2 regions of the Xanthobacter variabilis genome follow, and region 1 is predicted to be linked to the other one. Evidence: riboswitches for the same ligand, from Rfam matches in the RefSeq annotation. Region 1 holds a riboswitch; the other holds the start of a gene.

Region 1 (15,639 bases):
CCCTGAGCCTACTCGAAGCTTATCTCGACCGCCGGGCGCCCGCCTGGCGTGAACACGCTGAGGCTGATGCGGACCGGGGGCAGATGGGCGCCGCGGGCACGAGCGGCGCGATGACCGAAGAGGAAGCCTACCAGGTCCTTGGGCTTCAGCCGGGTGCGGACGCCGCCGAGGTGCGCTCGGCCCATCGCGCCCTTATGAAGAAGCTTCACCCCGACGCCGGTGGTTCCAGTTACCTGGCGGCGCGGATCAACCAAGCCAAGGATATGATCCTGCGCAAACATGGCTGAAGCTCTCTCCTGCATGTGCTCAATTCTTGATAGTCATGCAGGAGAACGAGTTACGCTGGAGTAAACGGCAGGCTTCCTGCGCGCCCTTCTTGTCGAAACCTGCGAAGCGGGCCCGATAGAGGGTGGAAGAGCCCTTCGTGGTCTTCTCCGTGTACGGGTCGGCACTGCCCAGCACGGAGCGCGCCTTTGTCTGCGCAAGGTCGAGCTTGGCACGCGCCTCACGCTCGGCACCGAAAGCGCCAATCTGGATGCACCAGCCGCTGCGGGCGGAGGAGGGGCGGTCCGACCTGTCGGTGTCCTCGGGGATGTGCGTGGGGGCGAGGGACGCGGTGCGCACGGGCTTCTCGAAGCTGGTGGAGGGCTGGACCGCGCGCGGCTGGGCCGGGGGCTCCAGGGCGGCGACGCTGGCCGCGCGCTCGGCCAGGGTGGTGGGGCGCGGCGGCGGGTTGTAACGGCTGGCGTCCTTCTCGCCGGAGGCGAGCACTTCGGGCTTCGGCGCGGCGGGCTGGCGGGCGCGGCCCTGGGCGGCGCGGGTCACGGCCTCGGTGGCGGGAGCCGCGGCGGGGGCGGGCTCCAGATAGCCGAGCACGCCGGCGGGATTGCTGAAGCCGCGGGCCGCGGCGGTAGCGGAGGCGGCCGCGGAAACCGAGGGCGTCGCCGCCGCGGCGGCCACCGGCCGCTGAATGGACACGGTCTTCACCGCCACCGGGCGAATGGGTTCCACCGAGCCGCGCTTCACGGCGCCGGAATTGGGAATGGATGCGGTGGTGACCGGGTCCGGGGTCATCATCGCCATTTCGGGCTTGGGCAGCGGGGCGACCGCATGGACGGGCACCTCCTCGCGCTCTGCCGGCTGGGGCAGGGGCGCGGCCATGGCGAACAGCCCGCTATCCTCGGAAACCTTGGGCGCGGTGCGCGGGCCGGAGGAGGCGCGCGGCAGGTTCTCCGCCAGCAGCGAACGCATGCGTGCATCGCGCGATCCGGCGGAGCGTCCGCCCAGCACCACGGCCACCATGTAGCGGTCGTCGCGCTTCATGGAGGTCAGCAGGTTGAAGCCGGAAGCGGAGGTGTAGCCGGTCTTGATGCCGTCCACCCCATCCACGGAACCCAGAAGGCGGTTGTGGTTGCCGATGGACTGGCCGCGGAAATAGAAGGTGCGGGTGGAAAAGTAACGGTACTCCCGGGGGAAGCGATCCTGGATCGCGCGGCCCAGAATGGAGAGGTCGCGGGCGGTCGTCACCTGCTCGGGGTTGGGCAGGCCGGAGGCGTTGCGGAAGGTGGTGCGCGTCATGCCGAGCGCGCGCGCCTTCTGCGTCATCATCGCCGCGAAGTTGCTCTCGGTGCCGCCGATGGCCTCGGCGATCACCACCGCCGCGTCATTGGCGGAGCGGGTGACGATGCCCTTGATGGCGTCTTCCACCTCAAGGGTGGAGCCGGGCCGCAGGCCGAGCTTGGTGGGAGACTGGGCCGCCGCCTTCGCCGAAACCGGCAGGTCGCTGGAGGGCTTCAGGCGGCCGGCTTCCATCTGCTCGAACAGCAGATAAAGGGTCATCACCTTGGTGACCGAGGCAGGATGCCGCAGGGCGTCGGGATTATCGTCGTAAAGGACGCGGCCGGTATTGGCGTCCACCACGATGGCGGACGAGCCGTAATGCCAGCGCCCGCTGTCGTCGCGCGAGATGTCACGCGCCACGGTGGTCTTCTTCGATTTGCCGGAGCTCTTGGAGCGCTCCGCCTGGGTGCGCTTGCGCGGCTTGGCGTCGGCGGTGGTCGTCGAGAAGACGAAACCCGCAAGGACAGCCACTGCAAGGGCTTTGGTCAGGAGCGAGAGGCTCGCGGAAGCTGTACGCATGGACATTTGCCCCGTCTGATCGGTCGCTGGACTGACGCGGCTCCCACGCCGACGCCCTGCGCCACGGCCCGGCACTGGCGGGCGCATCAAGGGCAGGCGGCGGGGAAAGCGACCAGGCAAGAAGCCTAAGAAGGCGGAGTTACCAAGGCGTGAATCCGGCCACGGAATGGCTTGGTCGGTTCGTTGTGCAGTGCACAAAATTCCTTGACATTCATGTTGCAGTGCATATTCTCAACCTGGGCGAAAGATATAAGTCGCCCACTCGGAAACGGCAGATCCGGCATTGCGCCGGCGAGAGGAATGAGGACTCCCATGGTGCAGAGCGCAGAAGAGCTCCAGCAGCTCAGCAAGGACAACATCGAGAACGCCCTCAAGAGCTTCGGCCTGCTCTCCAAGAGCGCGCAGGCGATCGCTGTGGAAGTGGCGGACTACACCAAGACCTCTTTCGAGCAGGGCACTGCCGCGCTGGAGAAGCTGCTCGGCGCCAAGACCCTCGATCAGGCCATGGAAATCCAGCAGTCCTACATCAAGGGTGCTTACGAAGGCGCCGTGGCCCAGGCCACGAAGCTCGGCGAGCTCTACACCGAGCTGGCCAAGGAAACCTACAAGCCCTTCGAGAGCGCCTTCAGCAAGGTGGCCCGCTGAGCTTTCGGCTTTTCAAGCCCCGACGTTGCATCTGCCCATGGCGTTGAGGGACGAAAGTCCAAGAGGCCCGACCTTGCGTCGGGCCTTTTTCGTGACGACATAGCGGTGGGGCGCGCCGGCCCCGGCCGCGCCCATCCTCGCGCCAGCGGGACGGATTTCGTGTCGGACACTGGCGTGCTTCGAGCTCATTTTCTATGATTGTGCGGATTTGCGCCAAGCCGGGTCCGCATGGCCCGCGCAGCCGGCCGCCCTCGCCAACAGGCCGGCGGGAGGGGCCAGGGCGCGACGCAAGTGATCGCGACGGATATGATGCACGAACGATTTTCTTCTCCCCCGCCGGCATTCATGGCGGGATCTGACGGCGATCGCCGGGATGGCAGCGGAACGGCGGTCATCAGCCGCACCCGCCCGCAGACCAAGCGGCCGAGCCTCTACCGCGTGCTGCTGCTCAATGATGATTACACGCCCATGGAATTCGTGGTGCACGTGCTGCAGCGGTTCTTCAACAAGGACACCGACGAGGCCAACCGCATCATGCTGCATGTCCACCACCATGGTGTGGGCGAATGCGGCGTGTTCACCTACGAGGTCGCCGAGACAAAGGTGACGCAGGTGATGGACTTTGCCCGCAAGCACCAGCATCCGCTCCAATGTGTGATGGAAAAAAAATAACCTCCGGCGAAAGAGCCGGGACGAGAAAAAGCAAGCGCGGGCGGGAGTTTGCGGAGGTCAATTTCAAAACGGTGAAGCCTTGATGCGCTTTGGGGGACTTGCGCGCTGCGGAATCCAGTACGAAGTTTGTGTGAATGGTGCACAAGCCTTCGAGGTCTGCGGCCCTTCCGCGGATCCGCGGGTGATGCGCGAAAGAGGTGTCAATGCCTACATTTTCACGCAGCCTCGAGCAGTCGCTTCATCGCGCTCTGGCCCTCGCCAATGAGCGTCATCACGAATACGCCACGCTGGAGCATTTGCTGCTCTCCCTCATCGACGATCAGGACGCCGCCGCGGTCATGCGGGCGTGCAATGTCGACATGGAAAAGCTGCGGCGCAACCTTGTTGAATACGTTGATTCCGAGCTCGAGAACCTCGTTCAGTCCGGCTCTGACGATTCCAAGCCCACGGCCGGCTTCCAGCGCGTCATTCAGCGCGCGGTGATCCATGTGCAGTCCTCCGGCCGCGAGGAGGTGACGGGCGCGAACGTGCTGGTCGCCATCTTCGCCGAGCGCGAGAGCCATGCCGCCTATTTCCTGCAGGAGCAGGACATGACGCGGTATGACGCCGTGAACTACATCTCCCACGGCATCGCCAAGCGTTCCGGCCTCTCCGAGAGCCGGCCCGTGCGCGGCGCCGACGAGGAGACCGAGACCAAGCCCGGCGAGGAGAAGCAGAAGAAGACCGATGCGCTCGAAGCCTATTGCGTGAACCTCAACAAGAAGGCGCACGAGGGCAAGATCGACCCGCTCATCGGCCGCGACGCGGAAATCCAGCGCACCATCCAGGTGCTCTGTCGCCGCCAGAAGAACAACCCGCTGTTCGTGGGTGAGCCCGGCGTCGGCAAGACCGCCATCGCCGAGGGCCTCGCCAAGCGCATCAATGAGGGCACGGTTCCCGAGGTGCTCGCCACCGCCACCGTGTTCGCCCTGGACATGGGCGCGCTTTTGGCCGGCACCCGCTATCGCGGTGATTTCGAAGAGCGCCTCAAGCAGGTGGTCAAGGAGATCGAGGCCTATCCCAACGCGATCATGTTCATCGACGAGATCCACACGGTCATCGGTGCCGGCGCGACCTCGGGCGGGGCCATGGACGCCTCCAACCTGCTGAAGCCCGCTTTGGCTTCCGGTGCCCTGCGCTGCATGGGCTCCACCACCTACAAGGAATACCGCCAGTATTTCGAGAAGGACCGGGCCCTCGTCCGCCGCTTCCAGAAGATCGACGTGGCCGAGCCGTCCGTGGCCGATGCCATCGAGATCCTGAAGGGGCTGAAGCCCTGCTTCGAGGACTATCACAAGCTGCGCTATACCTCCGAGGCCATCAAGGCCGCGGTGGAGCTCTCCGCCCGCTACATCCATGATCGCAAGCTGCCCGATAAGGCCATCGACGTGATCGACGAGAGCGGCGCAGCGCAGATGCTGGTGCCCGAGGCCAAGCGCAAGAAGACCATCGGCATCAAGGAGATCGAGGCCACCATCGCGACCATGGCCCGCATTCCCCCGAAGTCCGTCTCCAAGGACGATGCGGAGGTGCTGGCCAATCTGGAGGCGACCCTCAAGCGGGTGGTCTATGGCCAGGACAAGGCCATAGAGGCCCTGGCCGCTTCCATCAAGCTGGCCCGCGCCGGCCTGCGCGAACCGGAGAAGCCCATCGGCAACTATCTGTTCTCCGGCCCCACGGGTGTCGGCAAGACGGAAGTGGCCAAGCAGCTCGCCTCCACGCTGGGCGTGCCGCTGCTGCGCTTCGACATGTCGGAATACATGGAGCGCCACACCGTGAGCCGCCTCATCGGCGCGCCTCCCGGCTATGTGGGCTTCGACCAGGGCGGCCTGCTCACCGACGGGGTGGACCAGAGCCCGCATTGCGTGCTGCTGCTGGATGAGATCGAGAAGGCCCATCCGGACCTCTTCAACATCCTGCTTCAGGTGATGGACCACGGGAAGCTGACCGATCACAACGGAAAGCAGATCGACTTCCGCAACGTGATCCTCATCATGACCACCAATGCCGGCGCGGCCGATCTCTCGAAACCCGCTTACGGCTTCACCCGCACCAAGCGGGAGGGGGACGACAGCGAGGCCATCAACCGCACGTTTGCTCCCGAGTTCCGCAACCGGTTGGATGCGGTCATTCCGTTCGCCCATCTCACCACGGACATCATCGCCCAGGTGGTGGAGAAGTTCGTGCTGCAGCTGGAAGCGCAGCTCGCAGACCGCAACGTGACCATCGAGCTCTCGGACGACGCGAGTAAGTGGCTGGTGGAGCGCGGCTATGACGAGCAGATGGGCGCCCGCCCCATGGCGCGGGTGATCCAGGAGCACATCAAGACCCCGCTGGCGGACATGGTGCTGTTCGGCGCCCTGAAGCATGGCGGCCACGTTCAGGTGGTGGTGGAAGGCGAGGGGCGCGAGTCCAAGCTCGGCTTCCAGTTCCCGGAAGGGCCGGTCACGCCCAAGCCGGAAAAGATCGCCGAGGAGCCCAAGCGCGCGGCGCGTCGCAAGCCCGCGGCGGCGGCCAAGGCGGCCTCGAAGTCTGGTTCCGGTCCCAAGTCGGGGCCGAAATCTGGCCCGAAGTCCGGTCCGAAGTCGGGCCCCAAGCAGCCGCTGGTGAAGGCCTGAAGGCTGCGCAACGATAGGAAAACGTTGGGAAAAGGCGGCTTCGGCCGCCTTTTTCATGAGCCGCATAGGCTGGCGGCCTGGACACCACTGCCGCCGGGCGGGTTAGGCATGCTCTCCCGGGTGGTGCCCTCTGCTTGCCTGCTACTGCGGCCTTAGGGTAGTGCGGAGAGGTGAGTTATTACCAGATTGGATCTGTCTTCATGCTCTCTTTCCGTAGTGCCGCCATTGCTGCGTTGATGGTCTGCGCGGTCGCAGCCCCGGCTGCCGCCAAGAATCGCAAGGTCGACATCATCAACAAGACCGGGCACACGATGACCTCGTTCTTCGCCTCCAATGTCGACGAGGAGAGCTGGGAAGAAGACATGCTCGACGGCGACACCTTGAAGAATGGCGAAACCCTGGAAGCCGACATCAATGACGGCACCGGCGCCTGCATCTTCGATTTCAAGGCGGTGTTCGCGGACGGCGATTCCGTGGTGAAGCGCAAGGTCGACGTCTGCAAGGTCGGCGAGTTCACCTTCCTGCCCTGAGGCCTGACGCGCTCGTCTTCAGGCGGGCCGGATCTGGCGCGCGTGAAACACGTGCCGGAATTCAATAAGCTAAAGCAAGAGCCTTGGGCGATCGCCACCGGTTGGTCGCCCAGGGAACGCCGCGTTATCGGGGGCGTCGGGTCAGCGGTCCGGCCCTCATTCCTCGGCTGAATGCAGCGCAAAGTGCTCGCGCGTCATGCGATAGAGCACGTGACGGCGCAGCCGGTGGCCCACGGGGACGGTGGGCATGTCGAAATCACCCCCCTCCACCCGCTCCATGCCGAGCCGCTCCATCACTGCCCGTGACCGGCGGTTGGCGGGCACGGTGATGGCGACGATCGAGTCGAGGCCCAGCTCAGAAAAGCCCAGTGCGAGGCATTGGCGGGCGGCCTCGGTGGCATAGCCGTGACCCCAATGGGCGGCGAGGAAGCGCCAGCCGATCTCCACCGCCGGGGTGAAGTGCTCGTCATAGGGCACGTGCACAAGGCCGGCATAACCCGCAAATTCGGTTACGCCCGGCACCTCCACCACCCACAGGCCGAAGCCGTGATCGGTAAAATGCCGGGCAATGCGATCGGCGACCGCGTCGCTGGCGGCGCGGTCCGCCACGGGCATCAGGAATTCCATCACCGCCGGATCGGATTGCATCCGCCACAGGGCGTCCCGGTCGCCCGGCCGCCAGCCCCTCAGGCGCACCCGCGGGCCCGGTTGGGGCATCAGCATCAGCCCAGCTCCCCAAGCGCCTGCCGCAGCCGCTGCACCGTGTTGTCGCTAGCCAGCGCGCGGCCCGCCAGCGCGGCGACCGGGCGAAGGCCCAGGCTGGACGTGAGGAAGATCTCATCGGCCCGCTGAAGGTCCGCCACGCTCAGGCTGCGCTCGCTCCCCTCCCGTTCGAGCACCGCGGCACGCATGATGCCGGGCAGGGCGCCATCACCGAGGGGCGGGGTGACGAGCTGCCCGCCAATGACCGCGAACAGATTGGCGATGGAGGTTTCCGCCACCCGTTCGCGGGTGTTGAGAAGAATGGCGTCGTCCGCCCCGGCGGCGGCGGCCTCCTGGCGGGCCAGGATATTGTCGAGATAATTGAGCGACTTCACCCCCGCGAGCGGGGAGAATTCATTGCGCCGTGTCCGGCCTGCGATAACGAGGCGGGCCGGCGGCGCCGGCGGCGCCATGGGCGCGGCCGTGATGAGAAGGGTTGGGTGGGGATGAGCCGGCGGCAGCACGCCGCGTGGTCCCTCGCCTCGGCTCACGGTGAGCCGCAGCACCGCTTCGCAGAGGTCATTGGCGGCGCGGGTGGCTTCCAGGGCCGCTGCAAGGTCGATATCGGGCAGGGCCAGGCCGATCACGGCGGCGCCATGCGCCAGCCGGGCGAGGTGCGCTTCGAGGCGCAGGACGGTGCCGTTGCGGACCCGCAGTGTCTCGAACAGGCCATCTCCAAGGGTGAAGCCGCGATCGCCGGGGGCGATGCGCGCCTGTTCGGGTTCCACCAGGGCCCCGTTGAGATAGAGCTTCACCGGCCGTCTCCGGAAAGGGCGCGCAGCATGGGCGAGAGCTTCACGAGGCTTTCCTCATATTCGTCGGCAGGGTCCGAATCGGCCACGATGCCACCGCCCGCATGGGTCAGCAGGGTGTCGCCGGCGCGGGTGATGGTGCGGATGACGATGGAGGAATCCATTGCGCCATTGAAGCCGATCCACGCTACGGAGCCGCAATAGACCCCGCGCGGGAAGGGCTCCAGCTCGTGGATGATCTCCATGGCGCGGATCTTCGGCGCGCCGGTGATGGAGCCGCCGGGAAAACAGGCGGTGAGCAGGTCCACCGGCCCAAGCCCCTCATTCAGGCGGCTTTGCACCACCGAGACGAGGTGATGCACGCTGGCGAACGTTTCCAGCCCGCACAGCACCGGCACCTTCACGCTGCCCACCCGGCTGACGCGGCTGAGATCGTTGCGCATCAGGTCCACGATCATCAGATTTTCGGCGCGGTCCTTCTCCGAGGCCAGAAGCTCGCGGGCAAGGGCGGCGTCGGCGGCGGGGTCGGCGGCGCGGCGGCGGGTGCCCTTGATGGGGCGGGTCTCCACCTGACCGTCTGCGTCGAGGCTGAGGAAGCGCTCGGGCGAAGCGCTCAGCACCGCCAGCTCGGGCCCGCAGCGCAGCAGCGCGGCGAACGGCGCCGGGCTCACGGCACGAAGGCGGCCATAGAGCTGAAGGTCGCTAAGGCCCGATGGCATCGACGTCCGCATCTGCTGGGTGATGTTGGCCTGGAAGATATCGCCGGCGCGGATGTATTCGATGGTGCGTGCCACCGAGGCTTCCACCGCCGCGCGCGGCTGGTCGGGCGTGAACTGGCCGGTCTGAGCCCAGTCGGGCGGGGGCGCGGCGTCCGGCGCGCGGTCAAGCAGGTCGAGGATGCGGGCGGCCCGTGTCTCGGCGCGCGCCCTGCGGCGGGCGGTGTCGGCCTCGGGACGGCCGGAGGAAAACAGCGCCGCGCGCCGGTTCTGGTGATCGAACGCGATCACCGTGTCATAGAGCCCCATCGCCATTTCCGGGATGGGCGGATGGCCGGGCCGCGGCGGCGGCAGGCGCTCCAGATGGCGGCCGAGCTCGTAGCCGAGGAAGCCCACGGCCCCTCCGGTGAAGGGGAACGCCGCGGGCACCTGCTCGACATCCGCGCACTCCGCAAGCGCGCGCCTGAGGGCATCGAACGGTGTTCCCGTCGCCGGCTGGCCGTCCACCCTCACCCCCGCATCGTCGGCGATGATGATGCGGTAGGGGTCGATGGCGATGTAGGAGAAGCGCGCCCGCGGATCGCCCAGCGCTGCGCTGTCGAGCAGCGCGCAGAAGGGCACCTCGGCGAAGGCGTGGAAGGCGGCGAACGGGTCGCGATAGGGAATGTCGAAACGAAGCACGGGCAGGCGACCGATTCGGAACTGGCGGATTGAGGATGACGTCGCGACGCTCCCACGGCAACCGCCCGCGCGCGATCCCGTTCTGCCTACAGGAGCGAGGCGCCGAGGAAAAGCACGCAGGCGTGCGTGGGCGGCCGGGGCCGGGCCCGCCTTGGAGAGGCGGGCCTGTTTCATGGCCCTTGCAAATGTTATGGCGACCTTATCAATTACTCCCGCGTTCTCAGACTTTCGGCCAATGCCTTCATGCCCCAGCGGACCCCTTCTTCCCCCACCATCGTGCCGCCGCATCGCTCGGCGCTCGGGTGGTTTTTCAGCGGCGCGCGCCATGCCATCTCGGTTCCGGCGCTGGTGCTGTTCGCGAGCTATACGGGGTTCGGCGCGCTGCTGCAGGGCGTGGGCTTTCCCCTTGGCGCGGGAATGCTCTCCACCCTGCTCATCTGGGCATTGCCGGCGCAGGTGATTCTGGTGGGTGGGCTGGTGGCGGGCACGGCGCTGCCGGCCCTGGCCTTCGCCATCGCTTTGTCGTCGATCCGTCTGCTGCCCATGGTGGTGTCGGTGGCGCCGCACATGCGCGGCCCGCGCCGCAGCACCTTTCTGGAGCTCCTGTGTGCGCATTACGTGGCCATGACCCTGTGGGTGGAGGGCCAGAGGCTGTTGCCCCACCTGCCGGGTGAGGCGCGGGTGCCGTTCACCCTGGGCCTTGGCAATACCTTCATTTCCATCAGCATGACCGGCACGGTGCTGGGCTTCCTGATGGCCGGCAGCCTGTCCGGCCCGCTGGCCGCCATGCTGCTGGCGCTGACGCCGCTTTCCTTCTCGGTGCTGATGGTGCGCAACGCCTCGCAGCTGACCGATTGGCTGGCGCTGGGCGCGGGCTTCCTCATCATGCCGCTGGTGGTGGGGCTGGATGGCGGGCTTGATCTGCTGATTGCCGGCGTGGGCGGGGGAACGGCGGCCTACCTGGTTGGCCGCTGGCATCGGAGGCGCGCATGAGCACGACCCTGACGGAAGGCGCCGCGATTCTCATCGTCGTGCTGGTGGGCTTCCTGCCCACGGAGATATGGCGCTCCCTGGCGGTGCTCGCCGGCCGCCGGGTGGAGGCGGGCAGCGAGGTGTTCCACTGGGTGAAGGCGGTGGCCACCGCCTTGCTGGCGGCGGTCATCGCCCGGCTCCTGTTCGCCCCCGCCGCGCCGCTTCTGGTGGTACCGCTGGCGGTGCGGCTGGGAGCCGTGGCGGGGGGCGTCGCGGCCTTCGCGCTCATGCGCCGCTCGGTGTTCGCGGGCGTGCTGGTGGGCGAATTGCTGCTCGGCGCCGGCATCCTCTTCTTCGCGCGCTGAACCTTCAGCGATACTGGAAGAAGGCGGGCAGATCCTTGAGCCGGGGGTGCTTGCGGTCCTTGTCCGACAGCACCGCGGACGCCGGCTCCACCGGCCAGGCGATGGCGATATCCGGGTCGTCCCAGGCCACGCCGCCGTCATCGGCGGGGCTGTAATAGTCAGTGACCTTGTAGACCACCTCGCAATTGTCCTCGAGGGTGCAGAAACCGTGCAGGAAGCCCGGCGGCACCCACAATTGCGCGCCATTGGCGGCGTCCAGTGTCACCGCCACATGGCGGCCGAAGGTGGGCGAGCCATGGCGGATGTCCACCGCCACGTCGAAGATGGCGCCGCGCACCACCCGCACCAGTTTGCCCTGGGCGGTGGGGGGCTTCTGGTAATGCAGGCCGCGCAGCGTCCCCTTCTGGGCGGAGAGGGAATGGTTGTCCTGCACGAACCCCATGTCCGCCACCTCGGCCCGGAACTCCCGGTCGGTCCAGGTCTGGCTGAAGAAGCCGCGATGGTCGCCGAACCGCTTCGGCGTCACCAGCTTCACATCGGGCACATCGAAGGTCTGAACATCCATTCCTGAGGTCCTCGTATGGCGGGCGAACCGCCTTTGCCGGTCCCTATAGCGCAAAGCCGCCGGCCTGTGTCCGCCTCTTTCCGCAAGGCGCGGATTGACAAAGGCGCGCGCGGCGCGGACAGTCTCCCCGTTCCGAGGGGGGCCCCAGAGCGGGGGCTGAGAGTGGGCGCGCGGCCCTGACCCTTGAACCTGATCCGGCTCATACCGGCGGAGGGACGGGAACCTGCTGCGCGCACACCACGCGCCGGCAGTGGCGAAAGCCGCACCCAATCTGCCCCAGGCGAGTCCGGATCCCGCGTTTCGATCAGGAATTCTGATCGCTCGTGTGCCAGAGAGGATGCGCCATGAACACAGCAGCCGATCCCAGCCAGTTGAGCACGGGCGGTCCCAAGGACGGTCCAAAAAGCGTCACCACCGGCCCCATCGTGGGCTCGCGCAAGGTCTATCTCGATGTTCCCGGCACCCCCGGCATGCGTGTGCCGGTGCGGGAGATCGCGCTTTCCGATCCCGCCGAGCCGCCGGTGCATGTCTATGATTCCTCGGGCCTTTATACCGAGTGCGCCCCCTCCATCGATCTTGATGCCGGCATCCATGGCCAGCGCGAGGCGTGGATTGCCAGGCGCGGCTTTGAGGCCATCGCCCCGCGGGAGGTGAAGCCCGAGGACAACGGCTTTGCGGGCGACCGGCTGGTGGCGGCCTGCCCGGCCGAGCGCACCGTGCGCCGCGCCGCGCCGGGCCAGATGGCGACGCAGTATGAGTTCGCCCGCGCCGGCATCATCACCGAAGAAATGGTGTTCGCTGCCGCCCGCGAGAATCTCGGCCGCGCCGAGAAGCTGGAGCGGGCCGAGCAGGCGCTCCGCGACGGCGAGAGCTTCGGCGCGGAGATCCCGCCCTTCATCACTCCGGAATTCGTGCGCTCGGAGATCGCGCGCGGGCGCGCCATCATCCCCGCCAACATCAACCACACCGAGTTGGAGCCGATGATTATCGGCCGCAACTTCCTGGTGAAGATCAACGCCAATATCGGCAATTCCGCCGTCACCTCCTCCGCCGCCGAGGAAGTGGAGAAGATGGTGTGGTCGATCCGCTGGGGCGCGGACACGGTGATGGACCTCTCCACCGGCCGCAACATCCACAACATCCGCTCCTGGATCGTGCGCAACTCGCCGGTGCCGATCGGCACGGTGCCGATCTACCAGGCGCTGGAGAAGGTGGGCGGCGACCCGCTGAAGCTCGACTGGGAGGTGTTCAAGGATACCCTCATCGAGCAGGCCGAGCAGGGCATCGACTATTTCACCATCCATGCGGGCGTGCGGCTGGCCTATGTGCCGCTCACTGCGCGGCGCACCACCGGCATTGTCAGCCGCGGCGGCTCCATCATGGCGCGCTGGTGCTTGGCGGAGCATCGCGAATCGTTCCTCTACGAGCGGTTCGACGAGATCTGCGACATCATGCGGGCCTATGACGTCTCCTTCTCCTTGGGCGACGGCCTGCGCCCCGGCTCCATCGCGGACGCCAACGACGCTGCCCAGTTCGCCGAGCTGGAGACCCTCGGCGAGCTCGCCAAGATCGCCTGGGACAAGGGCTGCCAGGTGATGATCGAGGGCCCGGGCCACGTGCCCATGCACAAGATCAAGGCCAATATGGACAAGCAGCTCAAGGCCTGCGGCGAAGCGCCGTTCTACACCTTGGGCCCGCTCACCACCGACATCGCGCCGGGCTATGACCACATCACCTCCGGCATCGGCGCGGCTATGATCGGCTGGTTCGGCTGCGCCATGCTCTGCTACGTCACGCCCAAGGAGCATCTGGGCCTGCCCGACCGCGACGACGTGAAGACCGGCGTCATCACCTACAAGATCGCCGCCCACGCCGCCGACCTCGCCAAGGGCCACCCCGCCGCGCAGATCCGCGACGATGCGGTGAGCCGGGCGCGGTTCGATTTCCGCTGGCAGGACCAGTTCCACCTGGGCCTCGATCCGGACACGGCGCAGAAGTTCCACGACGAGACCCTGCCCAAGGACGCGCACAAGGTGGCGCACTTCTGCTCCATGTGCGGGCCGAAATTCTGCTCCATGAAGATCACCCAGGAGCTGCGCGCCGAGGCCAAGCTGATGGAAGGCGCCGACCCGGCGCTGACCGCCGAGGCCGCCGCCGAGGGCATGCGGCAGAAGTCGCAGGAGTTCATGGCCGAGGGCGGCAAGCTCTATGTGAGTGCCGCCGAATAGGCGGCCCGCACGCCCGATCCTTCGAAGCCCGGCCGGTATCCGCACCGGCCCGGGCTTTGTTTTTGCGGCTTCCGTGCGAATCTTGCGACGCATCGGCCGCCCGCGCCACACTGGCGACCAGTGGAAATGGTATCTCCACCAACAAGTCGTGGCGGCGATCCCGCCGGCCGGGCAGGATGTCGTCCGCGCGGAGCAAGAGAGGGGACGCCGATACGATTTCCGCCCCAGAGAATGGGGTTGAATTCGAATTGGGCTTTCGGCTAAGCCCGAAGGGTGAGCTTGTTCCTGGCTTTCTCAAGGCCGTGGCGGATGCTGCCATTTGCTGATCGAACTTGAAAGCGCGAACCGGAACATCGCACGCGAGATTGTGCGAGTTAGCGTTCCGAAAGCGCTACCCTTGTACAACCTGTTGGCTGTCATGATGAGGGCGGGTTGTCATGCAATTTATTCGTGGTGAATTGGCTTGGAAATCTCTGGCCGCCGCTCGATACACTCGGTGGAGTGAGAATATTGAGCGCTTCAAGGAAGCGCCAATCGGTATATTCCACAAGCCTAAATTCACGATCGATGCAAAGAGCTCATTTTTTTGCATCGGCTCGTGCTTTGCACGCAATATTGAAGAGCATTTGATTTATAGAGAGCGGGCCGTTCTCTCCAAGAAAATTGTCGCTCCCAAGAGCGAGGCGCCGGCGCGCCCCAATGGGTTTGTGAACAAATTCACGACCATGTCGATGGTGAATGAGCTGAAATGGGCTGTGTCGAAGCCTGTTATCAATAAAACTTTGTTCGAAGAGGGGCCAAATGGTTGGTCAGATTTGCAGCTTGGGCCTGGAATCCCGCCAGTTAGTCTTGAGCGCGCAATCGAGCGCCGGACATATTTGATTGAAGATTATTTTTCGCGCGTCCGGAATGCGTCCGTCGTTGTTGTCACGCTCGGGTTGAATGAGGTGTGGTGGGATAATAAGGCAAACTGCTATCTCAATTGCGCGCCGTCATTCACCTCGGTTCGTCGCGAGCGTGATCGCTACCGCCTGGTGATTACCGATGTGGCGCAGAGTGTTGCCGACCTGGAGGAAATGCGCTGGCTGATCAAGAGCATGAATCGCCACGCCCGTCTCATCGTGACCGTTTCGCCGGTCCCGATGAGCGAGACGTTTTCCGGGCAGGATGTTGCTATCGCCAATATGCGGTCAAAAAGTACATTGCGCGTCGCCGCTGAGCAATTTGCGGCGTTGCACCCCGATGTGGACTATTTCCCCAGCTACGATATCGTCTCGCTCGCGCCGCGCAATCTGGCGTATGGGGTCGACTGCCTTCATGTTTCCAACGCGGTTGTTGGCGAAATCATGAGGCTTTTTCTTTCCCTGTATGTTGGGATCGATACGGCTCCGCCCGCCTTTACCGAGCTGGGCTATCTGGCTGCAAATCCCGACGTCGACGAGGCCGTTCGGCGCGGCGAATACGAATCCGGCTTCGAGCATTGGCGGCGCTATGGGAAGGCTGAGGGGCGGCCATTGATGCCGGCTGAGGGGCCGACCGAGCTGATGATTGCTGCCGGTGCCGTATAGGGCGCGGCCCTCGTGCGCGATCAGCGGGGTGGAGTTTTCTGGAACCGCCATTCAGGACCGACGTAAGTTCCGCTGATCGCGAAAACCCGCGCCTGCCGATGTGGTGGGCGCGGCAAGGGGTGTGCTGCTGCGTTTTCTCGCGAAGTTCAGCGAAGCGTCGGGATATCAAGAGCCGGCACCGCGCAGAGGAGCTTGCGCAACCTCTTTTCCGGGCCTCTTGCTGAGGGCGGCCTGGAATGTTGCGGCCGGCGTTCTGCCGCCATGGGTGGGGAACATGGCGGTGGGGCAGGCTTTGGGTGTTTGTCCTCGTCCTGCCCCCTCTTGAGCGCGGCAGCCCCGCCGCTGAGGCCCCCGACAAGCCTTAGAAGTTGGCTTTGTGCGTCGCCA
Region 2 (15,639 bases), 1.5 Mb from region 1:
CTCAAGGCTCTGAGGGGAGCCGATGGCCTGCGCTGCCGTCCAGGATGAGCCGATGGCGTTGGCTTCGCGCCCGATGTGTTCGCGGCGCTCCTGGAACCGGCCATTGGCGAAGGACAATGTCAGGGCCAGGACGAAGGCCAGGAGCGCGAGCATGCTGCCGACGAGCACGCCGGCAGTCTCCTGCTCAGCGGGATTGAGGCGGTGCTGGCGGTTGCCGACCCACAGTCCCACCTCGCGCGCGACCAACTGAACAGCAAATATAAGAAGGATGACGGCCGGCACGCTGGCATTGGCCAATTGGATCAGGAAGCCCATGTGAGTTCTCGCGAAGGAAAGATTCGCGGAGCTTGGCACCGATCAGGTTTTGTCGCTTATCCGTTTACGTCAGCGAGCGGTCGCTACGAGACATTTTTATGGACCGTCGAGCGAGGTCCGGGACCCGTAGTCTTTCGCGCCGATCCCAAGGAGGTCGCGTCTCTGGAGGTCGCGCGTCGCCGGCACACAAAGAAAAGCGCCCGCCGGGAGGGGCGGGCGCTGGGATCGTCCGGGGGAGGGCGGATCAGGCCGCCTTCTTGGTCTCGCCGTCCACGATGGAGACGATGTCGGCCATGATGCGGTTGAGCTCGAAGTTCTTCGGCGTATAGACCGCCGCCACCCCGAAGCTCTTGAGCTGGGCCTCATCCTCAGGCGGGATGATGCCACCCACCACCACCGGGATGTCAGAAAGGCCCTCGGCCCGCATCCGCTCCATCACGTCACGCACCAGCGGCACGTGGGAACCGGAGAGGATGGAGAGACCGACCACGTGCACGCTTTCTTCCAGAGCGGCATTCACGATCTCGGCCGGGGTCAGGCGGATGCCCTCATAGACCACTTCCATGCCGCAATCGCGGGCGCGCACGGCGATCTGCTCGGCGCCATTGGAGTGGCCGTCGAGGCCCGGCTTGCCCACCAGGAACTTGAGCCGGCGGCCGAGCTTCTCGGAGACGGCATCGACGCCCTTGCGCACCTCTTCCAGGCCCTGCGTGTCCACGCGTGCGGCGCGGCCGACACCGGTGGGCGCGCGATATTCGCCGAACACCTCGCGCAGGCAAGTGCCCCACTCGCCGGTGGTGACGCCGGCCTTGGCGCAGGCGATGGAGGGATCCATGATGTTGCGGCCTTCCTGGGCCGCACTCTTCAGGTCCGCCAGGGCGGCCACCACGGCCTTGCCGTCGCGGGCCTCGCGCCAGGCCTGGAGACGCGCGACCTGTTCGGCCTCCACGCCTTCCGGCACGGTGAGGATGGCGCCTTCGCCGGTGGTGAGCGGAGAGGGCTCACTTTCGGTCCAGCGGTTCACGCCCACCACCACCTGGTCGCCACGCTCGATGGCCTCCAGCCGGCGGGTGTTGGACTCCACGAGAGCCTGCTTCATGTAGGAATTCTCGATGGCCGCGACGGCGCCGCCCATGGCCTCGATCCGGGCGAGCTCGGCGCGCGCCTCTTCCTTCAGCTCCTCGACCTTGCGGGCGATCTCCACCGAGCCGTCGAAGATGTCGCCATATTCGAGCAGGTCGGTTTCATAGGCCACCACCTGCTGCATGCGCAGCGACCACTGCTGGTCGAACGAGCGCGGCAGGCCCAGCGCCTCGTTCCAGGCGGGAAGCTGCACCGCGCGGGCGCGGGCCTTCTTGGAGAGCGTCACCGCCAGCATCTCGATGAGGATGCGGTAGACGTTGTTTTCCGGCTGCTGCTCGGTGAGCCCCAGGGAGTTCACCTGCACGCCGTAGCGGAACAGCTTCTGCTTGGCGTCGGTGATGCCGTAGCGGTTGACGCAGATCTCGTCCCACAGATCGACGAATGCGCGCATCTTGCACATCTCGGTGATGAACCGCATGCCCGCATTCACGAAGAAGGAGATGCGGCCCACCACCTCGCCGAACACGGGGCCTTCCGCCTCGCCGGACTTCTTCACCGTGTCGAGAATGGCGATGGCATTGGCGAGCGCGAAGGCCAGCTCCTGCACCGGCGTCGCCCCGGCCTCCTGCAGATGGTAGGAGCACACATTCATCGGGTTCCACTTGGGCAAATTGCCGGTGGTGAAGATGATGGTGTCCTTGGTGAGGCGCATGGAGGGCGCGGGCGGGAACACATAGGTTCCGCGCGAAAGATATTCCTTGATGATGTCGTTCTGGGTGGTGCCCTGCAGCTTGGTGCGGTCGGCGCCCTGCTCGTCTGCGGTGGCGATGTAGAGCGAGAGCAGCCACGCCGCGCAGGCATTGATGGTCATGGACGTATTCATGTTCGCGAGCGGAATGCCCTCGAACAAAGTGCGCATGTCGCCCAGATGGGAGATGGGCACGCCCACCTTGCCCACTTCACCACGGGCGAGGGGATGGTCGCTGTCGTAGCCGGTCTGGGTCGGCAGGTCGAAGGCCACGGACAAGCCCGTCTGGCCCTTGGCGAGATTCGAGCGATAGAGCTTGTTCGACTCCGACGCCGTGGAATGCCCCGCATAGGTGCGGAAAAGCCAAGGCCTGTCGCGGTCCGCCATCCGAAATCCCCGTTGTTCGTTTCTTGATGTCTCGCACGATTGTGCGTCGCGAAAACCGGCGCGTCGACGGGAAATTTTCCCCACAAGCGGCCGCCGGCCTGATGCTTCCATATGCAATTGGCAGTGGAGGCGCCTCAGCGCCTCACCAGCGAGATGACGAACAGCAGGATCACCGCGCCGATGGTGGCACTGATGATCTGCCCGACGAGCCCGCCCACCAGGAACACGTTGCCGAACAGAAAGCCGCCGATGAGCGCGCCCACAATGCCCACCGCCACATTGCCCACGAAGCCGAAGCCGTAGCCGCGGAAGACCTGGCCCGCCAGGAAGCCGGCGATGGCGCCGATGATGATCATCCACAAGATGCCCATATCCCTCACCCTCTCTTCGGTCCTCGCGGGCGGCCCCGCTCCGGCTTCAACGCATGGGGCCTCGCGCCGGCCTTGTCCAGTGGCATATGGCGAATGCGGGCCCTCCCGCGTGGCACAATATGGCAACAGATTGGCATAATGTTCAGCCGCAAGGACTATCGACTTGAAATCCTTCTCTGCTAGTTTGCACCGCGATAGGGGTGCCGCTGGACGCGACCGGAGAGTCCGCCAGGGGTTCGTTAGAGAGAGGACGGGACGCTATGGGCCAGACGGCTGCGGACGGTGCGGCGTTGAAAGATCTTTACGAGCTGGGTGAGATTCCCCCGCTCGGGCACGTGCCCGCGAAGATGTATGCCTGGGCCATTCGCCGCGAGCGGCACGGGCCTCCGGAACAGTCGTTCCAGCTCGAGGTGGTGCCCACCTGGGAGCTCGGCGAAAATGACGTGCTCGTGCTCGTGATGGCCGCCGGCGTGAACTATAACGGCATCTGGGCCGGCCTCGGCGAGCCCATCTCCGTGTTCGACGTGCACAAGGAGCCTTACCATATTGCCGGCTCCGATGCCTCGGGCATCGTCTGGGCGGTGGGCTCCAAGGTGAAGCGCTGGAAGGTGGGCGACGAAGTGGTCGTGCACTGTAACCAGGACGACGGCGACGACGAGGAGTGCAACGGCGGCGACCCGATGTTCTCCCCCAGCCAGCGCATCTGGGGCTATGAGACGCCGGATGGCTCCTTCGCCCAGTTCTGCCGGGTGCAGGCGCGCCAGCTCATGCGCCGCCCCAAGCACCTGACCTGGGAGGAGAGCGCCTGCTACACGCTCACCCTTGCCACCGCCTACCGCATGCTGTTCGGCCACCCGCCGCACACCGTGAAGCCGGGTGACTACGTGCTGGTGTGGGGCGCCTCGGGCGGCCTCGGCGTGTTCGGCGTGCAGCTGGCCGCTGCTTCCGGCGCGCACGTGATCGGCGTCATTTCCGATGAGTCCAAGCGCGACTATGTGCTGGGCCTCGGCGCCAAGGGCGTCATCAACCGCAAGGAGTTCAAGTGCTGGGGCCAGCTGCCCAAGGTGAACTCGCCGGAATACAATGAGTGGCTGAAGGAAGCCCGCAAGTTCGGCAAGGCCATCTGGGATATCACCGGCAAGCGCGACGTGGATATCGTGTTCGAGCATCCGGGCGAGACCACTTTCCCGGTGTCGACCCTGGTGGGCAAGCGCGGCGGCATGATCGTGTTCTGCGCCGGCACCACCGGCTTCAACATCACCTTCGACGCCCGCTATGTGTGGATGCGCCAGAAGCGCATCCAGGGCTCGCACTTCGCTCATCTGAAGCAGGCCTCCGCCGCCAACGAGTTCATCGTCGACCGGCGCGTGGACCCCTGCATGTCGGAAGTGTTCCCGTGGGATCGCATCCCCGAGGCGCACACGAAGATGTGGCAGAACAAGCACGCCCCCGGCAACATGGCGGTGCTGGTGAATGCGCCCCGCGCGGGCCTGCGCACCTTCGACGACGTGCTGGAAGCCTGCGGCGGCTGAGCCGTTCCGCTGTCTTCGGTTTTGAGCCGCCGCGTCCTTCCCGGGCGCGGCGGCTTGTTCTTTTTCAGCTGGCTGCGCGCGAAGTCTTGCGCCCGAGCCTTGCGCTGAAGCGGGTTTTCGATTATCTGAGCCAAATTCGAGGCTGCGCTCCCGAAAAGCTGGGAGCTACTAGGGTGGGACAGGGTTCGCGGGATACGCGCCCTGATCGTCGGAGGCTCCCCATCCAGGCTTTCGCTGAGCGCGCTTCGGTCCTGGGCCCGGATGGGCTGTCATCACATCATTGTCCGTGCCGTTCGGCCTCAGCGCCGGCCCGCCGATGGAACGTCGGCGGCCGTTTTGGCGTTCATCCCGCGGGAGAATGCCGGAACACCCGTTCGGTTCGGGCCTCGCAACGCGAGACGCCGGCGCAAGATTTCTGGAGTGTGAATGTCCGCCGTAGAAACCACCCGTGAAGATTTCGCCGCCCTGCTCGACGAGAGCTTCGGCCGCGCCGACGTCAGCGAAGGTGCCGTCGTCAAGGGCATCGTGGTCGCCATCGAGAAGGATCTGGCGATCATCGACATCGGCCTGAAGACCGAGGGCCGCGTGGCCCTGCGCGAGTTCGCCGGTCCGGGCCGTGAGAACACCCTCAAGGTTGGCGACGAGGTCGAGGTCTATCTCGAGCGCGTCGAGAACGCCATGGGCGAGGCCGTCCTCTCGCGCGACAAGGCGCGCCGCGAGGAGAGCTGGGTCAAGCTCGAGAAGGCGTTCAACGCCAACGAGAAGGTCTTCGGCGTGATCTTCAACCAGGTGAAGGGTGGCTTCACCGTGGATCTCGACGGCGCCGTGGCGTTCCTGCCGCGCTCCCAGGTCGACATCCGCCCGATTCGCGACGTGGCCCCGCTGATGCACAATCAGCAGCCCTTCCAGATCCTCAAGATGGATCGCCGTCGCGGCAACATCGTGGTCTCCCGCCGCACCGTGCTGGAAGAGACCCGCGCCGAGCAGCGTCACGAGCTGGTGCAGAACCTCGAAGAGGGTCAGGCCATCGAGGGCGTGGTCAAGAACATCACCGACTACGGTGCGTTCGTTGATCTCGGCGGCATTGACGGCCTGCTGCATGTCACCGACATCGCCTGGCGCCGCGTGAACCACCCGACCGAGGTGCTGTCCATCGGCCAGACGGTCAAGGTGAAGATCATCAAGATCAATCACGAGACCCACCGCATCTCGCTCGGCATGAAGCAGCTCCTGGGCGATCCCTGGGAGGGCATCGAGGCCAAGTATCCGGTGGACGCCCGCTTCAAGGGTCGCGTCACCAACATCACCGACTACGGCGCGTTCGTGGAACTGGAGCCGGGCATCGAAGGCCTGATCCACGTCTCCGAAATGTCGTGGACCAAGAAGAACGTTCACCCCGGCAAGATCGTTTCCACCTCCCAGGAAGTGGAAGTGCAGGTGCTGGAAGTCGATTCGGCCAAGCGCCGCATCTCCCTCGGCCTCAAGCAGACCCTCCAGAATCCCTGGGAGGCCTTCGCCGAGAAGTATGCGCCCGGCGCGGTGGTCGAAGGCGAGGTCAAGAACAAGACCGAGTTCGGTCTGTTCCTGGGTCTCGACGGCGACGTGGACGGCATGGTGCATCTGTCCGACCTCGACTGGAACCGTCCGGGCGAGCAGGTCATCGACGAGTACCGCAAGGGCGACATGGTCAAGGCCGTGGTGCTCGACGTGGACGTCGAGAAGGAGCGCATCTCCCTCGGTATCAAGCAGCTCGCCGGCGATCCCTTCGCCGAGGCTGGCGATGTCCGCAAGGGCGCTGTCGTGACCTGCGAAGTCACCGACGTGAAGGATGGCGGTATCGAGGTGAAGCTCACAGGCACCGATCTGTCGGCCTTCATCAAGCGTTCCGAGCTCGCTCGCGACCGCAACGACCAGCGCCCCGAGCGCTTCTCGGTTGGCGACAAGCTGGATGCCCGCGTCACCCTGTTCGACCGCAAGGCGCGCAAGGTGCAGGTCTCCGTCAAGGCGATGGAAATCGCCGAGGAGAAGGAGGCCGTGGCTCAGTACGGTTCGCAGGATTCGGGCGCTTCGCTCGGCGACATCCTGGGCGCCGCCCTCAAGCAGCGCGCCGAGGAAGCCAAGGAAGACTGATCTTCCAAGGGTGTGGTATATGGAAAGGGCCGGCGCGAGCCGGCCCTTTTCTTTTGCGCGGAGCCCAGTGGAACTGTTGCTGCCCCCAAACGGCGGCACTCACATGCTTGCCGGATGCTGGCCGTGTTCGCGCCGGAAGTCGGAACGCCAAGGAGCAAGGCGGGCAGGGCGGTTCCGCCCGTGCTCCGCCGCATTTCCCAATGCGAAGGCTGCCCTTCCGAGTGATGCCCGCGCGCAGCCTCCCCCGGGTATGGGAGGCGCAAGCATCCTGCCACCGGGTCCGGCGGAGGAGGTGTGTCGTCGGCTGCCAGCCGGTAGTTGCCCGGCGGAAATCCACCCACGCTCAATTGAGCTGGAGCAGGAAGCGGCGGTTGATGGCCTGGAGCGGGCGCGAGTTCATGGGGAAGATGGCGCGGAAGGCTTCGATATCCCCTTCAGCCACGCTGATGGGGGCGGCATAGACGTTCCAGTCTACCACCTCCGAGCAGGGCGGCGTGGTCAGGGAGCCTTCGTAGCGGTAGAGGCCCCGGGCATCCGGCAGGAAGGCGGTGGGGTCCATGGGCGAGGGCAGGGGAGCAAAGCCCTGCTTTTTCGGCGCGGCGGCCATCACGGCGGAGAAGGCGTCACTTTTCCCGCCGGGAACCATGAACACACCCACCACCAGCAGGCCGCCATCCTCGGCCGCATGAACGAAATGGGCCTCCATGGCGGTGCGCTTGCCGTCCAAGGCGTGTTCGCTGGGTGTATGGAAATGGAACTGGCGCAGGCTGTAGGTCTTGCCGTTCATCTCAGCGGTGCCGGCGTCGTCGGTGGCATCCAGCTGGATGGTGTGGCCGTTATTGACCACCTTGAAGGGCGCGCTTTTCCACGCAAGCTTCGGCCCGGCGGTTTCTGCCCGGACGCTGCCTTTGAGGTTGACCGGCGATTGCTGGGTGCCAATGGAGCAGGCCTGGAAGCCCTTCTCCAGAGAGCCCCAATGCTCCGGCGCCCCGGAACCCTCATAACTCCAATGGACGCTGTCGGCACGCGCCAGGCTGGCGCAGGTGGGGCAAAGGGCGAAGGCGGCGAGCAAGGTGCGGCGATTGAGCATTGATCCCCCCCGTTGGGTGTCGGTGCGCGGATTGGCCCGCGTTCAGCGGAACCCCGGGGCTGACCCTTCGGCGGCCCATGGGCTCCAGTGGCACGCTACCACGCGCAGCGTTGCGGTACGATGTCCCGCGCGCCTGCAAGGTGCCGTGGGTCTCTCCCAATTCCGTGAGGGGCTGTTGGGGCTCAAGCGCCCTGGCGTGCGAAGGCGTCGATCAGGGCGGTCATCTGCGCCCGCGGGTCTGTTGCGCGCATCACGCCACCCATGACGGCGAGCCCGCCCGCTCCCGCCTCGCGACAGCTTTTGGCATTGCCGACTTCAATGCCGCCGAGGGCGATCACCGGCACCGCCGATTGCTCGACAAAGGCACGCAGGCCCGCAATGCCCAGCGCCGGGCCGTAGCCGGGCTTGGAGGGCGTCGAGAAAACGGGGCTCGCGGTGATATAATCCGCCACGGCAGGCGCCGCCGCCGGATCGGCCGGCCGGTGGGTGGAAAGGCCCACGAGGGCGGAGTCGCCCAGCACCGTGCGTGCCCATCGCGGATCCGCGCCATCGGGCAGGTGCACGCCATCGGCGCGGGCCGCCCAGGCCAGCTCCGGCGTGCCGTGGAGCATCAGCACGGCGCCGAAGGGGCTGGTGGCCGTCCGCAGCCGGGCGAAAAGAGCGAGTTGGTCTTCCGGCGGCAGGTCTTTCTCCCGCAGGCTCACCCAGCGGCAGCCGCCGGCGCAGGCGGCCCCCACTACCTCCACCACATCGCCCTGCACCTGCCGGCGGTCGGTGATGAGGAGGACGGGCGGGGCGGGAAGCATGGCGTCAGCTTCCGACGAGGCCGAATTCGGGGCTGGACGCTTCGGCGTGCAGCTTCTTTGGAATGCGCCCGGCGATGCGGGCCAGTCGGCCGCCTTCGACGGCAGAACGGAAGGCGGCTGCCATGCGCACCGGGTCGAGGGCCTTCGAGACCGCGGTGTTGAGCAGCACCGCCGAGCAGCCGAGCTCCATGGCCAGCGCGGCGTCGGAGGCGGTGCCCAGCCCCGCATCCAGCACCACCGGCACCGGCGAGCGCGAGCAGATGAGCTCAATCATGTGCGGGTTGGCGATGCCGAGACCAGAGCCGATCATGGAGCCGAGCGGCATCACCGTGGCCGCGCCAAGGTCCGCCAGCTTCTGGCAGGTGACGGGGTCGTCGTTGCAGTAGGGAAGCACCACAAAGCCCCGGTTCACCAGCTCTTCGGTCGCCTTCAGCAGCTCTTCCACATTGGGGTAGAGCAGCTCGCGATCGCCGATCACCTCCAGCTTCACCCAGTCCGTTTCCAGCGCCTCGCGGGCCAGCTCGGCGGTAAGCACGGCGTCCTTGGCGGTTTGGCAGCCGGCGGTGTTGGGCAGAATGTGCACGCGGCCGGTGAGCAGGTCCGTCAGGCTCTCCTCATAGCCGGCCAGGCTGATGCGGCGGATGGAGGCGGTGGCCATCTCCGCGCCGGAGGCCTCCAGCGCATTGAGGAACACCTGCTGGTTGGGGTAGCCGGCGGTGCCCAAAAACAGGCGGGACTTGAAGCTGCGCCCGGCGATGACGAGGGGATCGGCAGTGGTGGTCATGGTTTTTCTCGTCTCCTCTCCCGGCCGGTCAGCCGCCCTGCTTGGCGGTGATGATCTCCACGGCGTCACCGGAGGCCAGGCGGGTGCCGGCCCACGCGCGGCGCGGCACCACCGCACCGTTCAGCGCTACGGCAATGCCCTTGCGCTCCACATCAAGTCCTTTGGCGCCGAGAAGATCCGCGACGGTGGCGATGGGGAGCGCCTCGTCGGCGCCGTTCACCTTCAGCTCAAGCGGGGGCGCATCCATAGGGCTCACTCCGCTGCCACCCGGGGCGCGAAGCGGCTCGCACGGAAGGGCTCGGCCACCTCGGCCATGCGGCCGTCCAGGAGAAAATCGGAAATCACCTTTGCCGTGACCGCCAGCAGCAGAATGCCGTTGCGATGGTGGCCGGTGGCGTAAATGAGCCCGTCCACCTCATCGGCGGGGCCGAGGATGGGCGCATCGTCACGGCTGCCGGGGCGGAAGCCCACCCATTGTTCGTGGATGGGCAGTTCCTCCAGCGCCGGCAAGGCGCGCCAGGCATAGGTGAGCAAGGCGAGCTGCCCGCCGGCGGTCAGGGAGGTGTCGAAGCCCTTCTCTTCCGTGGTGGCGCCCAGAATCAGGCGGCCATCGCGGCGTGGCACGATGTAAGAATGGGGCGCCCATATCACATGGTTCACCAGCGGCGCGGCCGGGTCCATGCGCAGGGCCAGCATCTGCCCCTTCACCGGGCGCACGGGCAGCGGCGCGGCGGGGGTAATGTCCACGCCCCGGCTCCAGGCCCCGGCGGCCAGGATGACGATGTCGGCCGGCTTCAGCTCCTCGCCCACAACCACGCCCAGCGCCTTGCCGGCCTGGGTGGCGACCCGGCTGACGGGGCTGTTCTCATGCAGACGAACGCCCGCGCGGGCGGTGGCGGTGAGCAGGGCGGCGACCACCTTGCGGTTGTCTACCTGATGGTCCTCGGCGCTGCGGATGGCGCCGGAAAGCTGGCCGGCCAGATGCGGCTCCAGGCGGCGCACGGCGGCGGCGGTGAGCCATTCCACCGGCAGGCCGAGGGAGGTCTGCAGCTGGAACAGGTGGCGCAGGCGGGCGGCATCGTCGGCCGTGAGGCCGATGGTGAGCGTGCCTTCGGTGCGCAGGTCCACGCTGATGCCGGCCTCTGCTTCCAGCTCGGCAGCGAACGCGGGCCAAAGGGCCTGGCTGGCGCGGTTGAGGGCGAGCAGGGCATCCTCGCCGGGCTCTGCCTCCGCGCAGGCGGCGAGCATGCCGGCGGCGGCATGACTGGCGCCGTGCCCGGCGGTTCCGGCCTCATAAATGTCGACCGAGCAGCCGGCCTGCGCAAGCCGCCAGCCCAGCGACAGGCCCATGACGCCGCCACCGACGATGGCGACGCGCGCTTGCGCCTTGAGCGGGCGCGAGACGGATGATGACGAAACAGGCGACGAGCTCTCGCTCATCGGCACCTCCCTACGCTGGCATGATCCAGACAGGTTCGATGGGTATGATCTCAGCCGCGTTGGCGCGCGGCACCCCAGGCCGTGGCGCGCATTATCCACGCCGCGTCGTGGATCGCAAGGTGGCTCACGAGTTTTCCGGCTGGCGAAGGCGCGAGGGCGCGCCGCTCATTCGGAGATGATCTTGACCTTGTCGCCATACTTCAGCTTGGCGCCGGCATCCAGACCGTTCAGCACCAGGAAGCGTTCCATGTGCTGGTCGGGCACCTGCATGCGGGCCGCGAGCTTGTCGGCCGTGTCGCCGAAGCCGACGGTGACCACGCGCACCCGCAGCGGCTTCACCGATTCGGCCTCGCCGGATGAGACGCGGCGGAAGGTGCTGGCGGCGGCGCGGAAGCGCTGGTCCAGCTCCGGCGTCAAATCACGGGCGGCGAAGATGAGGCGGTAGACATCCGATCCGAAGCGGATGGCGAACATGCGGAACGACCACTGGTCGCCCCGCGCGATGGCGGTGGCGGCGGTAAAGCCGTTCACGGTGAGGGTTTCCACCGTGTTGATCTCCACCCCGTCGATCCAGCCGGAGGAGAGATACTGAGCCAGCGACTGGTCGGGGCTCACCCGCACCGCGTCGAGCCGCAGCGCCTCGCGGCCGGAGCCGGTAGCGCCCAGCACGGCCTGGGAGGTGTTCTCCAGCGAGAAGCCCTCGGGCGCGGTGAAGGTGAAGCCCAGCTTGGGGTGGAAGAACTTGCGCCCGCGCACGAAGCCTTCCTTGGGGTCGTCGCCATAGACCATGCCGTCGATGGCCGAGAGGTAGGCGGCGCGGTCGCGCTCGCCATTGCCCGGGGCGGCATATTGGCGGGCATTGGCGATGGCGATGGAGATGCGCTCGGGCGTTGCCGGATGGGAGGAAAGGAAGTCCATGTCCGGCGTGGTGCTGGAGCCGCCGAGGCCGGTGGACTTCATCTCGGAGGAGCGGCCCATGTCGGTGAGGAAGCGCGAGGCGCCATAGGGGTCGAACCCCGCGCGGGAGGCGATGCCCACGCCGATGGCGTCCGCCTCCAGCTCCTGCCCGCGGGAGAACGAGGCCAGCGTGCGCTGGCTCTTCTGCATGGCGAGGGCGCCCAGGTCCGGGTCGTTCACGACGTCGGAGATGACGCGGCTCACCAGCACCGCCTGCTTCACCTGATCCTCGCGGATATTGGCATGGCGGGCGATGACGTGCGCCATCTCGTGGGAGAGCACCGAGGACATCTCTGAGGTGTCGTTGGCCAGCGCCAGCAGCCCGCGGGTGACGTAGAGCGAGCCGTCGGGCAGCGCGAAGGCGTTGATGGCGGGCGAGTTCAGCACCGTCACGCGGTACTTCAGGTCGGGCCGCTCGGACGCGGCCACCAGACGCTCGACCACCTGCTGAATGAGCGCCTTCAGCTCGGGATCGTTGTAGGCGCCGCCATAGCTCGCCACCAGCCGCTCATGCTCACGCCGCTGGGCCGGCGTCATGTCGGCATATTCGGACGCGGAGGAGGCGCTGGAGAGCGGCAGGCTCGCCTGGTCGAGATCCGCGGACGAACAGTCGGCGAGCATCAGCGCCAGGGGCAAGGCGAGGGCAAAAAGAGCCGTTCGCGGCCAACGCCGCGGCGCATCCCGCCGGAGCATGCTCGCGTTTCGGGCCTTTTCGCTCAACTTCAATCCTCGCTTCCCGTTCGGTCGCTCAGCCGCTCGATGTCGGCTTGCGACCGGATCATGATCGCCGGGCCGCCCTGTTCCCGCACCACGCCGCGCGCACGTATCCGTGCACCGCGCAGTATAACGGGATCTTGGCCTTGCCCCAAGATTATGGCGAAATCCCTGGTCGGCACCATAAGTGTGAAATCTCGCCGCCAGCTTTCACCGAAATTCAGATAGGTACGCTCGCGCCGGACGCCAACAGACAAAATTCGACCTTCCGTAACGGTATAAAGGCCCAGGCGGCGCGACATTTCCGCTTCGTCCGTTGCGGAAGCAATGGCGCCGTGCTCGGCCCACAGGCCCCGCCGGGCCTCGCGGGCCTGGGCCTCGGCCGAAAGCAGCGCGGCGGCGCAGGGGCCCTGGGCATCGGTGAAGGCGGCACCCGCCGCCACGAGAATCGTGGCGATGTCCGAGCCCGCGTCCGGCCCGTCGGTCATCACGGCCTCGCCCACCAGGCGCCCATGGCGATCGGTTTGCGCACGCGAGAATGTGATGGTCCTCCCTCCCAGGGCCGCCGTGACGGCGCCGCCGGCCGCCTCGATCACCTTGCGGGAGGGTTCCAGGCGTGTGGGCAATGCGATCCGGTCGGGTGCGAAATGCCGTCCGTCGTCGAGGGTGAGGCTGCCATCCGCGCCCAGGCCGGTGACGTGGGCCGTCTCCCCGGCGGCGGGGCGCGGGGCGAGGGCGCAGGTGGTGGCCTTTGGTGATGCGGCATGGGTACTCGCCGCAGGGCATAATCCCGAAATCAGCACAGCACCGAACAGGGCGCCGAGGCGGCACATCCGTGCGCTGGCCGACACCCTTGAGCCGGTGTGCGCGAGGCTGCCGTTTCGGCCGCTGGCGGTCGCACGCGCGCGCCTTGCAAGGCGTTTCGGGACGGACAGAGGCATGGGCATAAGGTACCGCATCGGGCGTCGGGGTTGAAGGTTCGGGCCCACCCTGCGTGTTCACCCTTTCTTACTGTCCGTTGCCGGCCGGTTGAGGAGGCGGGGCAGCTCAGGCAACATGGTGCCCGCGCTTGTCGCCGGGTGGGCGGCCGCGCTTGCGGCGAGGGGAGGGTGTTGGTGTCCGGTTTCGATGCTCAGGCGCGCTTGTCCGCGCCCTCGGTGGCGCGCAACCGCGAGCCCATCTTCGCGGTGCTGGATCCGCTGCTGGCGCCATCGGCCCGGGTGCTGGAGGTCGCCAGCGGCTCGGGTGAGCACGCGATTTTCATGGCGCGCAAGCGGCCGGATGTGGTCTGGCAGCCCTCCGACCCCTCGCCCGAGGCGCGCGCCTCCATTGCCGCCTGGGTTACCGCGGAAGGTCTTTCCAACGTGGGCGCCCCCCTGGCGCTGGATGCCAGCGCGGATGAATGGCCCGTGGGACCGGTGGACGTCATGGTGTGCATCAACATGCTCCACATCAGCCCTTGGGCGGCGACCGAGGGGCTGATGCGCGGCGCCGGGCGCCATCTGCCACCGGGCGGGCCGCTTTATATCTATGGCGCATTCCACCGGGCCGGGGTGCCCACGGTGGAGAGCAACGCGGCGTTCGATCGCGACCTGCGCCGCCGCGATCCGCGCTGGGGCCTGAGGATGCTGGAGGATATGGAGGCGTGCGCCGCCGCGCAGGGCCTCGACCTCGCCGAGATGGTGGCGATGCCCGCCAATAATCTCTCCCTGGTGTTCCGCAAGCGGAAGCCCTGAGCTCCCCCTACTGTAGGGCCGTGACCAACGCCCGCCCGACCTGGGCGATGACGGCATCCCGTTCCGCCAGGGAGAGGGAGGTTTCGCCGAGATAGATGGCGGCGACCACCGGGGCGCGGCCGGGCGGCCAGATGACCGCGATGATGCCCCGCGAACCGTGGTCCCCGGCGCCCGTGCGATCCGCGATGCGCCAGCCAGCGGGCAGCGCGGCTCTCAGCAGCCCGTCGGCCACGGCGTCCGCCTCCAGCCAATCGGTGAGCCGGCGGCGCGAGCCAGCGGAAAGAGCGTCACCCAGCACCAGGGTTTCAAGGCTCCGCGCGGCGGCGGCCGGGGTGGTTGTGTCCCGCGGGTCGCCGGGCGCCGCTTCGTTGAGGGCCGGCTCCAGGCGGTCGAGCCGCGTGGTCTTATCGCCGAGGGTGCGCATGAAGGCGGTGAGCCCCTTTGGCCCGCCGATCCGCGCCAAAATGAGGTTCGCGGCGGTGTTATCGCTCAGCCTTGTCGCCGCCGCGCAAAGGGCATCGAGGCTCATGCTCGCGCCCACATGCTGCTGTGTCACCGGCGCGTGGGGTACCAGGTCGGCGGAGGTGATGGGGATCTGCGTCTCCAGCTTTTCCGCACCGGCATCGACGCGTGCCAGCAGGGCCGCGCAGGCGAAGGCCTTGAAGGTGCTGTTCATGGCGAAGCGCTCGTCGGCGCGGTAGGCCCAGCTGCGGTTGCCGCCCGGCTCAAGGATCATGACGCCCAGCCGTCCACCGGCGCGCTTTTCGATGGCGCTCAGCGATGCCGCAAGGTCGTCAGCTCGCGCGGGGGAGGCGAGCAATGATAGCCCGGCCAGAAGCAAGGCGAGCAGGCCCGTCGCCATGACGCGGCGCGAGGGCGCCGGGCGACGGTCCATGGTCGGCGCATCTGTCATCATCCTGCGTTGACCTCGTCGACAGTGTTTGCCGGGGCGCTGTGTGCTTCGCCTTTGGGCTTGGGCATGTGCGAAATGCCCCCTTTGGCCTCAGGAGGTCGCGCGGATTGGCCGGATAAGCGGGGAAAGTGACGCGGGAAGGGCGCCGGGCCCAGCTGGTCGCGGGCGCGCTTCACCGTTTCGCCGTCATGCTCGCGGCACCTGAATATCGCAGCATCCCGAATGCCTTGGGCCGTTGGATGGCGCCTCAACACGGGACGTCGATTGGCCTTCATGTGTCATGGGCCGGACGCGGCAGATGCTTTCCAGCAGGTGCCCCCGAGCGTTTCCGCGTGAAGCGGGAACCGGCTTGTGCGAGGGACGCGCGCGAAAACAAGAGGCGAGGCTGCCTCTGCGTCTCGGTGAAAACTGAAGCTGCCCCGCCCCCGGTGACACAGTTGTGGGCTAAGGCCCGCCCCGGGGGGCGTGCCCGGGCCATGGACGCGAGCGGAGCCCGAGTCCCCGCGTGCGTGAGTCGAATGGTTTGGTGTCCCCGGCGTGACTCGAACACGCGACACCAGGTTTCATCCCACCTCGGCTTTCGCCGCCGCCGGGCCATTGGCACCGGCGTTCGTGGTCTGGACTATCCCTTCG

Evidence for each region. Region 1 has a riboswitch for thiamine pyrophosphate ahead of thiC (phosphomethylpyrimidine synthase ThiC). Riboswitches for the same ligand answer to the same signal wherever they lie in the genome.
Region 2: another riboswitch for thiamine pyrophosphate. It lies ahead of thiO (glycine oxidase ThiO); the one in region 1 lies ahead of thiC (phosphomethylpyrimidine synthase ThiC).

What each region holds. Positions count from the first base shown of each region.
Region 1 covers NZ_CM195533.1:2,365,823-2,381,461, forward strand. The annotation lists gene V5F26_RS10240 (DnaJ domain-containing protein) at 1-287, shown strand, start outside; gene V5F26_RS10245 (serine hydrolase) at 307-2,139, opposite strand; gene V5F26_RS10250 (phasin family protein) at 2,452-2,784, shown strand; gene clpS (ATP-dependent Clp protease adapter ClpS) at 3,130-3,456, shown strand; gene clpA (ATP-dependent Clp protease ATP-binding subunit ClpA) at 3,660-6,113, shown strand; gene V5F26_RS10265 (hypothetical protein) at 6,314-6,643, shown strand; gene V5F26_RS10270 (GNAT family N-acetyltransferase) at 6,800-7,366, opposite strand; gene V5F26_RS10275 (aminotransferase class IV) at 7,366-8,160, opposite strand; gene pabB (aminodeoxychorismate synthase component I) at 8,157-9,554, opposite strand; gene V5F26_RS10285 (AzlC family ABC transporter permease) at 9,798-10,547, shown strand; gene V5F26_RS10290 (AzlD domain-containing protein) at 10,544-10,891, shown strand; gene rfbC (dTDP-4-dehydrorhamnose 3,5-epimerase) at 10,896-11,456, opposite strand; TPP riboswitch at 11,582-11,689, shown strand; gene thiC (phosphomethylpyrimidine synthase ThiC) at 11,801-13,684, shown strand; gene V5F26_RS10305 (GSCFA domain-containing protein) at 14,122-15,252, shown strand.
Region 2 covers NZ_CM195533.1:3,837,466-3,853,104, reverse strand. The annotation lists gene V5F26_RS16820 (bestrophin-like domain) at 1-315, opposite strand, end outside; gene V5F26_RS16815 (methylmalonyl-CoA mutase family protein) at 560-2,533, opposite strand; gene V5F26_RS16810 (GlsB/YeaQ/YmgE family stress response membrane protein) at 2,668-2,904, opposite strand; gene ccrA (crotonyl-CoA carboxylase/reductase) at 3,165-4,436, shown strand; gene rpsA (30S ribosomal protein S1) at 4,863-6,566, shown strand; gene V5F26_RS16795 (carbonic anhydrase) at 6,910-7,656, opposite strand; gene V5F26_RS16790 (thiamine phosphate synthase) at 7,839-8,462, opposite strand; gene V5F26_RS16785 (thiazole synthase) at 8,467-9,246, opposite strand; gene thiS (sulfur carrier protein ThiS) at 9,275-9,493, opposite strand; gene thiO (glycine oxidase ThiO) at 9,499-10,686, opposite strand; TPP riboswitch at 10,677-10,773, opposite strand; gene V5F26_RS16770 (M48 family metalloprotease) at 10,852-12,264, opposite strand; gene V5F26_RS16765 (thermonuclease family protein) at 12,366-13,208, opposite strand; gene V5F26_RS16760 (DUF938 domain-containing protein) at 13,473-14,093, shown strand; gene bla (class A beta-lactamase) at 14,101-14,988, opposite strand.